Regions from separate parts of the Pseudoalteromonas sp. 2CM32C genome, predicted to be linked through region 2. Evidence: predicted binding sites of a transcription regulator. Region 2 holds the regulator's gene; the other holds the start of a gene.

Region 1 (6,688 bases), on a different contig from region 2:
AGGTATCGTCAACAATGGCTAAGTATTCGGCATTTTGCATATGATTTGCTAAGCCAATATCTAAATCGCTAGCCGATTTCCTAAACGGGAAGTTTTTTTCGCAGTGTATTGAACAGGTATAAGCATAGGGCTGATGCGCAAGCATAGCAGCGGTGCCATCACCTTGATGTACGTCTAAATCAAAAATAAGCACGTTGGTTACTTCGCCGCTATTAATCAAGGTCTGGGTGGTAAAGGCTAAGTCGTTCACCATGCAATATCCTGAGCCAAAATCAAAGTGCGCATGGTGCGTGCCTCCTGCTAGATGACAGGCTATGCCGTGTTTTAGCGCTAAGCGAGCGGTTTGTAATGTGCCCTGCGGGGCAGTAAATGTGCGCGCCATTAATTGAGCTGACCAAGGTAATCCTATACGACGCATGGCTTTATCGTCTAAGCGATTGTTCCATAAATCGTGAATGTAGTTGTCGCAATGCACTAACTCTAAAGGCTCGGGAGAGCCTAAAACAGGTTGTGTGAGGTTATTACCAATTAAGCCTAGTTTTTTAACGTGTGTGTATAGATTAGCAAACTTACTCATTGCAAAGCGGTGCTTAGGATCAAAACTAAACGAGTAGTTTGGATGGTAAACTAATGGTAAATGAGGGTTTAGAGTCATATTCACACAGGCTATAAAGTTTTCCCTATGGTAATCAACTCCCCTCAAAGTGTCTATTTTTGTGAGTCGTGAATAAGCATGGCTAATTCGCGGTGAAGTAATTCATCGTCCGCTAAGTTGAGTTCAATGAGTCTTTTTAGATAGGTAATACTATCAATATCAATATGCTTACACTTTAAACCAATGTGATTGGCTTCTATATGGCAAATCGTTGTCTCCATTTTTATTTCAATTTCGCTGTCGGGTAAAATAAAACGCAGTATTGCATCGTTCTCTGTTTGATCATTTAACACATCACATTTACTGATCAACGCGCCGTGCAATGAAATATCAAGCAGGGTACATGGGTACTCATTTTCTTGAAAAATTATGTGTGCATCGGTTGAAAATAAAATACGAGAAAATTGACGACGTTCTTGCATAACTTTGCCTTATTGTTTTTTATTAATCATAGCCTGTAATTAAATAGATGCTAGCACGAAATTAACGGATGTTTTTCGGTTATAAAAAAACCCTGCGTAAAGCAGGGTTTTAAAGGTATTTCAGTTAATTTAGCAATTAACCAATTTTTTTGTATTTTATACGCTTAGGTTGTGCAGCTTCTGCACCGTAGGTCTTTTTGAGCCACTCTTCATATTCAGTATAGTTACCATCGAAAAAGTTAATTTGTCCTTCGTCGCGGTAATCTAAAATGTGTGTGGCAATACGGTCAAGGAACCAACGATCATGCGATATACACATTACACAGCCTGGGAATTCTAAAATAGCATTCTCAAGTGCACGTAATGTTTCAACGTCCAAGTCATTGGTAGGCTCATCCAGTAGCACTACGTTACCACCGGCTTTTAATAATTTAGCAAGGTGTAAACGGTTACGCTCACCGCCCGATAAGTCTTTTACAAACTTTTGCTGATCGTTACCTTTAAAGTTAAAACGGCTAACGTAAGCACGGCTTGGGAATTCAAAGTTACCAATTTTTAAAACGTCTTGTCCGTCAGATATTTCTTGAAAAACTGTTTTGCTTTCGTCCATATCGTCGCGGAACTGATCAACCGTTGCTAGTTGTACGGTTTCACCAACGTTAACACTACCGCTATCTGGCTGCTCTTCGCCACTTAACATTTTAAATAGTGTAGATTTACCCGCGCCGTTGGCACCAATAATGCCCACAATAGCGCCTTTAGGCATGGTAAAGCTTAAGTCGTCTATTAATACGCGGTCGCCAAAGCTTTTACGTAAGTTAGTAACTTCTAATACTTGGTCGCCTAAACGTGGGCCAGGTGGAATAAATAGCTCGTTTGTTTCGTTACGTTTTTGGTAATCTGATTGTTGTAGCTCGCTAAACTGCGCCATACGTGCTTTAGACTTAGCCTGACGACCTTTAGGGTTTGAACGCACCCATTCAAGTTCTTGCGCAATTGATTTTTGACGTGCTTTTTCAGATTTTTGTTCTTGCTGTAAGCGCGCGTCTTTTTGTTCTAGCCAAGAAGAGTAGTTACCTTCCCATGGAATACCTTCACCACGGTCAAGCTCTAATATCCAGCCAGCAACATTATCAAGGAAGTAACGGTCATGCGTTACTGCCACAACAGTACCTTCGTAATCATGTAAGAAGCGCTCTAACCATGCAACCGACTCTGCATCCAAGTGGTTAGTTGGTTCATCAAGAATAAGCATGTCTGGTTTTTCGAGTAACAAACGACAAATAGCAACACGGCGGCGTTCACCACCTGAAAGGTGCTCAATTTTAGCATCCCACTCAGGTAAGCGAAGTGCATCGGCAGCGCGCTCTAGTACGTTATCGATATTATGGCCATCGTGCGCTTGAATAACTGCTTCTAATTCACCTTGTTCTTTAGCCAGTGCGTCAAAGTCAGCACCTTCCATTGCGTACTCATTGTACACCTCATCAAGGCGATTAAGGGCGTGTTTTACCTCGCCAACAGCTTCTTCAACTATTTCTCGTACTGTTTTGCTTTCGTCTAGTACTGGCTCTTGTGGTAAGTAACCAATTTTAGTACCAGGCTGAGGACGTGCCTCACCTTCAAAGTCTTGGTCAACACCGGCCATAATACGTAGCAATGATGATTTACCAGAACCATTTAAACCAAGCACACCAATTTTGGCGCCAGGAAAAAAGTGCAACGAAATATCTTTTAAAATTGTACGCTTAGGCGGCACAACTTTAGATACTCGACTCATCGAGAAAATAAACTTATCAGGTAAAACCATGGAGGAAAGCCTTCAAATAATAATAAAAATTTTAATGTTGTATTGTAGTTGTTGAGAGGTGAAACAGTCAACGAATGGCGGGTGGGAATATATCTTTATCGTTTTATCTCGTTAAATGTATAGTTTTATTTGGGTGTGCTAACGTATTTAAACCATAGTAAAAATAAGAAAAACCCATGACTATAGAAAAAGTAATAACAATGTTGGCTTTACTTACGTTATTTACCACAAACCCCAAAGCTAACGCAGTCGATTCTCCTTGGCCCGAAATAAGAAAACAAAGAATAAATAAACTCCTGCCAAACGCTTTAAAAGCAGCTAAGGTAGATGCTTGGCTTATTGTTTGTAGAGAAAATAACAACGACCCATTGGCTGACCATATTGGCTGTGAAAACGCAGGTTCGCCAGCGGCATATTTATTTTATTTTAATAAAGGGGCGTTTCATTCGGTAGCCTACTCACCTTCAAGCGAAGCAAAAGCACTCGACGAGCTAAACATACATGAAAAAGTGATCTCGGTGCCACGCAGTGTGTCTGCGTTAAAATACGCGGCTGAGTTTATAAAAAAACAACCTTTTGAGCGTATAGCAATAAATGTCTCTGATCTTAATGCACAGGCAGATGGGTTATCGCACTCGCAATACAAGCAATTAGCTAACTTATTAGGCGCAAAGCAAACAGCAAAGCTCGTATCGTCTGAAGAAGTTGTTTATCAATGGCTTTCAATTAAGTTACCTGCTGAAGTTGAAATAATGAAAGAGGCCGCAATGCTTTCAGCAACGTGGCAAATAGAGGCTTATAAAACTATTATTCCGGGTAAAACCACCGATGCCGAGGTAGCTAAATTTTTAAAAGCTAAAATGAAAGCACAAGGTGTAACCGATGCATGGGCTGCCGATCAAAATCCTAACGTAAATTCAGGTCCCGATCGCGGGCATTCGCATTCTACAAATAAAGTCATTATGCCGGGCGACGTAATTCAAATTGATTTTGGCGTAAAGCTCTACAATCGCTGGGTAAGTGACATTCAGCGTTTTGCTTATGTACTTAAAGAAGGGGAAACCTCTGCACCAGCCAACATTCAGCAATATTGGATTAATGCCCGAGATAGCGGTTTTGCGGCATTTAATGCAATGAAACCCGGCGTAAAGGGTATAGACGTAGATCAAGCTCAAACCGTATTAATGAATAAATACAACTCAGAACCTGTGCCATGGAGTACCGGCCATCCAGTTGGGTATGTTGCACACGATACCGGGCCCAATTTAGGTGGCTCTCGCAGTGCCCAAGTAAGGCCTGCTGCTCATCGTAAACTTAAAGAAGGAATGGTGTTTGCTTTTGATGGCTTTTTTAGTTGGCCTTTAGACAACACCGAGTTTAAAACCATTTCTGTTGAAGAAATGGCTGTAATTACCAAAAACGGCGCTGAATATTTAATTCCCCCTCAGCAAAATTTAATATTAGTGGGCAATAATTAGTTCATTATTTTAAATGCAGTGAGTTAAGCCTCTTTTTAAGGGGGTGACTCATTGCTTGCCACATACTTAAGTAATAATGAATAAATTTCATTTAGACATCTATACATCTAGAGGTTGATATTTTTTGCTTTCAGTTCATAATTAGCACAAGTTTTTATGAGTAGGAGTTAAAAATATGCCAATTACCGTAAAGGATGAGCTTCCAGCCATTGCACGTTTGCGCCAAGAAAACGTATTCGTAATGCCAAAAAGCCGTGCAAAAACGCAAGAAATCCGCCCAATGCGTTTGGCTATATTAAACTTAATGCCTAATAAAGTAGAAACCGAAGTACAGTTTATTCGTTTACTTGCAAATTCTCCTTTGCAAGTAAACGTAGAGCTGCTGCGCCTAGACACTCACCGTAGCAGTAATAACTCAGAAGAACACCTAGATACCTTTTACCGCTATTTTTCAGAGGTAAAAAATAACAACTACGATGCGCTTATTGTTACAGGCGCACCGCTTGCGCACTTAGAGTATGAAGATGTTGCTTACTGGGAAGAGCTAAAAGTCATTATTGATTGGGCAGAGCAACATGTTACCTCAACATTGTTTTCGTGTTGGGCGGCTCATGCAGCGCTATTCCATAGCTATAATTTAAAGCGCGACTTAAAACCCAATAAGCTGTGTGGTGTATTTACTCACCAATGCCATTTTAAACACGGGGCATTAACTCGCGGTTTTGACGATACCTTTTTAGTACCACACTCACGTTATGGGCACATTGATATAAAAAAAATAAATGCGTGTGATGATCTCGTTGTATTAGCAGGCTCTGAAAGAGTGGGTGCTTACTTATTAAAAAACAAATCGGGTAGCCAAGTATTTATAACAGGCCACCCAGAATACGATGCCGACACCCTAAAAGGGGAGTACGAGCGTGATTTACAAAAAAGCCCAGATGCGCCAAAACCTGAAAACTATTTTCCCGATGATGATGCAAGCAAGCAACCGTCAAAAACGTGGCAAAGCCATGCTTTTTTACTTTTTTCGAACTGGTTAAATTACTACGTGTATCAAACCACACCGTATGATATTAATTTAGTTAGCCAAGATGTGAGGACTAACAACTATGCCGAATAATACAGCCGCCAACAAACAAGCCGAACTAAGTGAAGCGCTTAAAGAGCGTATTTTAATTTTAGACGGCGCTATGGGCACTATGATCCAAACTCATAAACTTGAAGAAGAAGACTACCGAGGCGAGCGTTTTAAAGATTGGCACGTGCTAATAAAAGGCAATAACGATTTATTAAGCCTCACCAAACCCGAGTTAATTGCCGATATACACCGCGGCTTTTTAACTGCCGGTGCAGATATTATTGAAACCAATACCTTTAACTCAACCACCATTTCGATGGAAGATTACGACATGGCAAGCATAAGCCGTGAAGTAAACCTTGAGTCGGCCAAACTCGCGCGCGCAATATGTGACGAGTTCACCGCTATAAATCCAGAAAAACCACGTTATGTAGCCGGTGTTTTAGGGCCAACATCTAAAACCTGTTCTATCTCGCCAGATGTAAACGACCCAGGTTACCGAAACGTAACGTTTGATAAGCTGGTTACTGCGTATGTAGAGTCTACCCTTGCATTAATGGAAGGCGGCGCTGATTTAATACTTATTGAAACCATATTCGACACCCTAAATGCAAAAGCCGCCTCATTCGCAGTAGAAGAAGCCTTTGAGCAAGCAGGGCGCACATTACCTGTAATGATCTCAGGCACTATTACCGATGCCTCAGGGCGTACGCTTTCGGGGCAAACAACCGAAGCATTTTATAATTCTATTCGCCATATTAAGCCTATTTCAATTGGCCTTAACTGTGCCCTTGGGCCAGATTTACTGCGCCAATACGTAGAAGAGCTTTCGCGGGTATGCGAAACATTTACCTCAGTACACCCAAATGCCGGTTTACCTAACGAATTTGGTGAGTACGACCTACAGGCTCCTGAAATGGCTGCCGAGATTATAGATTGGGGCAAATCGGGCTTTATTAATATTGTGGGTGGTTGCTGTGGTACAACGCCTGCGCATATTCGTGCGTTCGCTAAAGGGCTTGAAGGGGTAAAACCTCGCGCATTGCCAGAGCTTGATGTTCGCATGCGTTTATCAGGCCTTGAAGCCTGTAACTTAAATTAAGGAGCCGCCAATGACCCAACAAATTGCAGTATTTACCAATGTCGGCGAGCGTACCAACGTAACAGGCTCTGCCATGTTTAAACGCTTAATCATGGAAGAAGATTACGAAACCGCCCTGAATGTTGCCCGCGAACAAGTAG
Region 2 (6,688 bases):
TAACGAAGTACGGAACTTTGTGCTTTGGCATTTGCAGCATGAGCGTCAATAAAGTCATTGAGGGTGGATTCATTAGCCAAAAAGTCGTCCCAACTTCCTATAGCAAGCGTTTCGGGCATGAGTGCTGATAAGCTTATATCATCAAGGTCGAGTTCTAAACCAAGCTCTCTGGCAAGTATAAGCAGTTTACGCTGCATATCACGCCCTGATAAATCTTCACGCGGATCGGGCTCTGTGAACCCCATCTTTTGTGCTTCAAGCACCAGATCAGAAAATGGTATTGTTCCGTCAAACTTACTGCATAACCACGATAACGTGCCTGAAAAAACACCTTCAATACGAGTGATTTTGTCACCACTGTTTTGCAAATCTGCCAATGCAAAGTTAACAGGTAAGCCTGCACCTACGCTTGTGTTGTAGCGCCAATGCAAATTTCGCTCACTAATACTCGTACGCAAAGCTTTATACCATGCTGTATCTGCAGTTCCAGCGTATTTGTTAGCACTGATCAAGTGGCAATCTAATGCAACAAACTGCGGGTATAACTGGCTAAATGCCTCGCTTGCGGTAATATCAACAACCACTTTATGCTCATAATCAAGTTCACTAATTATGTTTAGTAATGTTTGGTTATTATAAGCTTTGCTTTGTGAGAGAAAATGCGTTTTCCAATCAGCAATGTTTATACCACTGGGATTAAAAAGTAACGTTTCAGAGCGTATTAACCCAACCAATTTAATTGTAAAGTCATCAGAGAAACGCTCGAATTGAGCTGACAACTGCTCTATAAATACCTCTCCCACATTTCCAAGGCCCGCGATTATTAAAGCGACTTCTTGGCCTTTATTAATAAGCTTATCGTGTAAAACACTGAGTATATCGCTATCTATAACCTGATCCGTTAATAGTAAAATGTATCCACTGTCTTGGTGAATAAAGCGCGGCTCGATGGCATGAGCATTTAACGTATCAATAGCCAATACATTCAATTTTGAAATATCATTAACAGGCGCTACAACCGCACAGCCATTTAAGCTCGACTCGCTAATGTTTGCTCTACCCTCAAAATAACTAACAACTTTATATGCTGAAGCAGAGGGGACAACTAAATAAGTTTCACCATTTTGACTAAAGTGATGAATGCTGTGTTGAATCAGCTGGCTAACATCTGCGACTTCGCCTTCGGCCAGCTTTTCAACTGTTAATAAATCGATGTTGTTTAACGTGGTAATAAAACGCTTTTGTTTTACATTTCCTTCTTTAACTATATCTGTAGGCGTTGCTTGCACATCAAAACTACTACGAACAGATAGTTTTATATCGCTGTTTCTTAAAGGAGAAAGCGTTTTAGCGTGTAAAACAGGATTACCTAATCGCGCTAATAGGTTGGCTTGACCTCTACATACTTTATTGTATTTAACCGCTTTACTAACTTTGCGAGGGTCTGTGCTGTATACACCTTGTGTATCAGTCCAAATACACACCTGCTTAGCATGGCAGTAATTAGCGAGTAAGGTTGCACTATAGTCACTCCCATTGCGGCCAAGTGTAACCGTGTCACCCAACGTATTTGATGCAATAAAGCCTGTGACAACATTAATGTAGTCTGGGGTTATAAACTTTGCACATTGCTGCGCATTTTGGGTATGTAACAATTGCCCATTATTTAATGTAAAAAGTGTTCGAGCATCAAGGTCACAAGCATTAATATTTAATTGCGTAAGGTAAAGCGCCAATAAACGTGCAGACCAGACCTCACCATGAGCAAGCAAGGGAGCCTCTTTCAAGCCTTGGTTTTTTATCAATTCACTAATCGCTGTTAGTTCACTATGCAAACGCGTTAAAGCAGTTCGCTTAAGATCTGCATGGAGTAACTGTGTGATTAAATCAGTTTGATGATTATTTAATTGCAGCAATATATCAGCAACGACATGCGTATCTTGTTGCTGATAGCTTTGCCATAACTTCACCAAAGTATCGGTTGTTTTTCCCGCCGCAGATACAACAACACAATCGCCCGGCTGAGTATGCTCTAAAATAATACTCGCAACCCGCTCATACCGCTGAGCCGAACTAAGGCTTGAACCACCAAATTTATGTACTGTTTGTGTCATATTGTTCACCAAAGCGCTGGATGAGCGGCACTTAATTTAATGTCACCGCCAGCTCCTTTGTTTAAATTTGCTTTACTGCCTGGCTTTACAAGCTGAAACACGCGCTCTAAATCAGCTAATAAGTCGTTTATATCTTCTATACCTACTGAAACTCGAATAAGTGTATCGCCCACTCCCGCTTCAAGACGTGCTTTAGGCTCCATGCCAGCATGGGTCATGGTTGCAGGATGGCATATTAAGCTCTCTACTCCGCCCAAAGACTCTGCCAAGCTAAAGTCACGTAAGCTGGTTAAAAACGCCGCAGCATCGTTTACGTCTCCTTTAATATCAAAACTCACCATGCCACCAAAGCCTAGTTGCTGCGCTTTGGCTAATTCATGCTGTGGGTGTGATTCAAGACCAGGGTAATAAACTTGGCGAACAAATTCCGACTTTTCTAGGTATTTAGCAATCGCTAATGCGTTTTCTTGATGCTGCTTTAAACGCACATTTAGTGTTCGCAACCCGCGCAATGTTAAATAACTATCAAATGGCGCACCTGTAATACCTATATTATTTGCCCACCATCCCAGTTCATCGCCCAGCTCTTGTGAAGCGGCAATCACCGCACCGCCCACTACATCTGAATGACCATTAATGTACTTGGTGGTGGAATGTACAACTATATCAACACCAAATTTAATAGGGTTTTGTAATGCTGGTGATAAAAATGTGTTATCGGCAGCGACTAAAGCACCGCACTGTTTAGCAACATCGGTTATTGCTTTAATATCAGTTAAGCGTAGTAATGGGTTACTTGGTGTTTCTATCCAAATTAGCTTAGGCTTAATTGCTAAAATTTTATCTAAACTTTGTGCTTGTGTTAAATCTAAAACTTCTAGCTTGAGCAAACCGCGCTTTTGCAGTGAAGTAAATAAACGATAGCTTCCGCCGTAACAATCATGTGGGATCACTAACGTATCGTCATGATTCAGGATTTGCGTAGCCAAATGAACGGCAGACATACCCGTGGCAGTAATAATACCGCGTGCGCCACCTTCAAGCTCAGCCAAGGTTTCAGCTAAAATATCACGATTGGGGTTACCACTTCGCCCGTAATCGTATTGACGCTTTGTATCAAAGTCGGCAAACGAATAGGTGGTTGATAAGTAAATAGGTGCGACAACTGCGCCATGATGTTTGTCTGCTTCAACACCACTTCTCACTGCAATGGTTGCTTTATTTTTTTCGCTCATATTCGTCACCTATTTAATTTGGATGTTTAGACGTCTAAAAGAGTAATTTATCTTATTAAAGATGTCAAAACATTTAAAGCTCCAGATGGCTAAACAACTAGTATTTGACTATCTTTTTTAAATCGATAGAATTTCACGCATATTCATATGTATTGTAGTGCATATGAGCAATTATTAATCTGAGGCGACGATACATCTTATGGCTAAATGGAATGGTGAGTATATTCACCCATACGCAGAACACGGGAAAAAATCAGAACAAGTAAAAAAAATTACCGTTTCAATCCCACTAAATGTATTAAAGGTATTAACGGACGAACGCACGCGTCGTCAAATTAATAACTTACGTCATGCAACAAATAGTGAATTACTTTGTGAAGCATTTTTACATGCATTTACCGGTCAACCTTTGCCTAACGACGACGACTTACGTAAAGACAACGCCGAAAAAGTGCCTGAAGAAGTAAAAAAAATAATGCAAGAAATGGGGCTAGAAGTGCCTGTTTTAAACGAAGACTAAACGTAATTTAGACACAAAAAAACCTCAATTAATTGAGGTTTTTTTGTGTCTAAATTACAACTTAGTCGTTATTCCATATAGTTTTCTGGTAAATCAATTTGTGCAACACCTGACTCTACAGCAGCTATTGCAACCGCTTTTGCAATGCGTGGTAATAAACGAGGATCCATTGGTTTTGGAATAATATACTTATCACCAAACTCCAGCTTATCAACACCCGCAGCCGTCAGTACTTCAGCAGGTACAGGCTCTTTGGCAATACTTCTAATCGCTTCTACAGCTGCAATTTTCATTTCATCATTTATTGCACTGGCGCGTACATCAAGAGCACCGCGGAATATAAACGGAAAACACAGTACATTATTAACTTGGTTAGGGTAATCTGATCGACCCGTTGCCATAATTAGATCGTTTCGAGCAGAATGAGCCAGTGCAGGATCAATTTCTGGATCTGGGTTTGAACAAGCAAACACAACTGGTTTTTCTGCCATTAATTTTAAATCATCGGCAGCTAATAGATTAGGCCCCGATACACCAACAAATACATCTGCATCTTCAATAACATCTTGCAACGTGCGCTTGTCTGTATTGTTAGCAAAAAGTTTTTTGTATTCATTTAAGTCATCACGACGAGTATGAATAACACCTTTACGGTCAAGCATATAAATGTGCTCGCGCAAAGCACCACACTTAATTAACAGCTCCATACAAGCAACCGCAGCAGCACCAGCACCCAAACACACAATGGTCGCATTTTCGATAGACTTGCCTTGCACCTCAAGCGCGTTCAACATACCCGCAGCAGTTACAATGGCTGTACCGTGCTGATCATCATGAAATATCGGAATACTGCAACGCTCAATCAATGCTTTTTCTATTTCAAAACACTCTGGCGCCTTAATATCTTCAAGGTTAATTCCGCCAAACGTGTCGGCAATATTAGCAACTGTATTAATAAAGTCTTCAGTAGTGCGGTGTTTCACTTCGATATCAATAGAATCAAGGCCAGCAAATCGCTTAAACAGTAACGCCTTACCTTCCATTACAGGTTTTGAAGCAAGTGGGCCTAAATTACCTAAGCCTAAAATTGCAGTACCATTAGTGATAACCGCAACCATATTCCCTTTGCCTGTGTATTTATAAGCGTTTGCAGGATCTGCAGCGATTTCACGTACGGGTTCTGCAACTCCTGGGCTATATGCTAATGCGAGATCTTTTACCGTTTCAGCAGGCTTTGTTAGTTCAATGCTAATTTTTCCTGGAACGGGATGCGAATGATAGTGTAGTGCTTGTTCACGAAAGTCTGACATAACGCGATTGTATCCTGCAATTAAAGTAAAAGTGAGAGGTGAAGTTTAGGCTACGATACCCTTATTATTTTTAAATTCCAAGCAATATCAGGTCTATCCTGTTATATGCTAGTTCGATTAATTTTAAGAGGTTTTTCAATAACTTTTGTAAATTATATCGACACTTTATAAATAAAAATTCATCCAATAACGGATTCTAAAGGCACATTTGTTCTTTCATTATTTTTTATAAAACATCTTAATAAAGTACTATAAAAATAAGCAAAAATAGGCTTATTCACATACTTTAAAAACATATAACTTCACGTTAGCTACATTTAACTACTTAGTTAAAAAATGAACTAATTAAAAATATAGAGAATAATTTGCGGTTTGTCTGTAAAGGTTTATGCATATTCAGAATAAGAACAGGAAATAGTTATGCATAGCAGGGAAATATGAAAATCGAGCAATAAGCTAAATAATTTGTTATTTAGTTGTCCTATATTAAAAAATATTGACGCCGTTCGTGTAACACTTAACTTTTTAAATCGAAACGTTATTACGATTAAATTGGTATAACTAAACTAAAAGCATAAAAAAAGCACCCTAAGGTGCTTAATTTAACAAGACAGCAAAAATTACTTCTTGCTACCAAGTGCACCGAAACGCTTGTTGAAACGATCAACACGTCCGCCAGTGTCTAAAACTTTTTGCTTACCAGTGTAAAAAGGGTGACACGCTGAACATACGTCAAGGTGAATGTCTTTACATAAAGTAGAGCTTGTTTCGAATTTATTGCCGCATGAACAAGTTGCAGAAATTACTTCGTACTTAGGGTGAATACCTTCTTTCATAGAAACCTCTAGTTAAGGCCGCATCGCTCTCCAAACCCGAAGTCTGGCACCATACGTCGTTAAAACAAATTTGTTGGTCGCGGATTTTATCCAACTACCATCAAACACACAAGCTATTATTAACTGTTTTGCTAAAAAAGTAGGCAGACACTTAAGCAAGCAATATTTGCTAGTAGGTTTTTAACGTTATTTTTAGTACATTACATCATTAATTTTATGAGTTGAGTTGCTATGTGTTTTGCTGAAGTCGCTATAAAAGTCCCCTTACCGCGCACCTTTGATTATAAAGTAGATAAGCAACTCGATGGCATGGCATCACCACTTAAACCGGGTATGCGTGTGTTGGTGCCTTTTGGTAACCAAAAAAAAGTCGCCGTTGTTTTAGCTATTAAAAGCATGACCGACGTCCCCGAAAACAAAATAAAATCCATCATCGAAGTCATTGATGACGCGCCTATTTTATCATCTGAACACATTGCGCTTTTGAGTTTTACATCTCGCTATTACTGTTACCCACTCGGCGAAACAATTCATATAGCGCTACCTAGTGCGCTGCGCCAAGGTGAGTCACCGGATAAAACCAGTATCAATATGGTTATGCTGACAGAAAAAGGATCAACACTTCCGTCACTCAAAGCAAAAACTCAACTTAACTTATTAAAGCAACTTGCAC

Evidence for each region. The regulator MetJ, encoded in region 2, represses methionine synthesis genes. The targets are predictions, from matches to a motif close to TAGACGTCTAGACGTCTA.
Region 1: a site for MetJ is predicted at 4,458-4,475, ahead of metA (homoserine O-succinyltransferase). Genes of this name have one in related genera too.

What each region holds. Positions count from the first base shown of each region.
Region 1 covers NZ_JALNTI010000003.1:118,794-125,481, forward strand. The annotation lists gene MTF67_RS07545 (histone deacetylase) at 1-655, opposite strand, end outside; gene MTF67_RS07550 (PilZ domain-containing protein) at 709-1,077, opposite strand; gene ettA (energy-dependent translational throttle protein EttA) at 1,214-2,887, opposite strand; gene MTF67_RS07560 (M24 family metallopeptidase) at 3,064-4,365, shown strand; gene metA (homoserine O-succinyltransferase) at 4,541-5,488, shown strand; gene MTF67_RS07570 (homocysteine S-methyltransferase family protein) at 5,478-6,548, shown strand; gene metH (methionine synthase) at 6,559-6,688, shown strand, end outside.
Region 2 covers NZ_JALNTI010000001.1:779,898-786,585, forward strand. The annotation lists gene metL (bifunctional aspartate kinase/homoserine dehydrogenase II) at 1-2,114, opposite strand, end outside; gene metB (cystathionine gamma-synthase) at 2,120-3,349, opposite strand; gene metJ (met regulon transcriptional regulator MetJ) at 3,549-3,869, shown strand; gene MTF67_RS03635 (malic enzyme-like NAD(P)-binding protein) at 3,938-5,179, opposite strand; gene rpmE (50S ribosomal protein L31) at 5,800-6,015, opposite strand; gene priA (primosomal protein N') at 6,247-6,688, shown strand, end outside.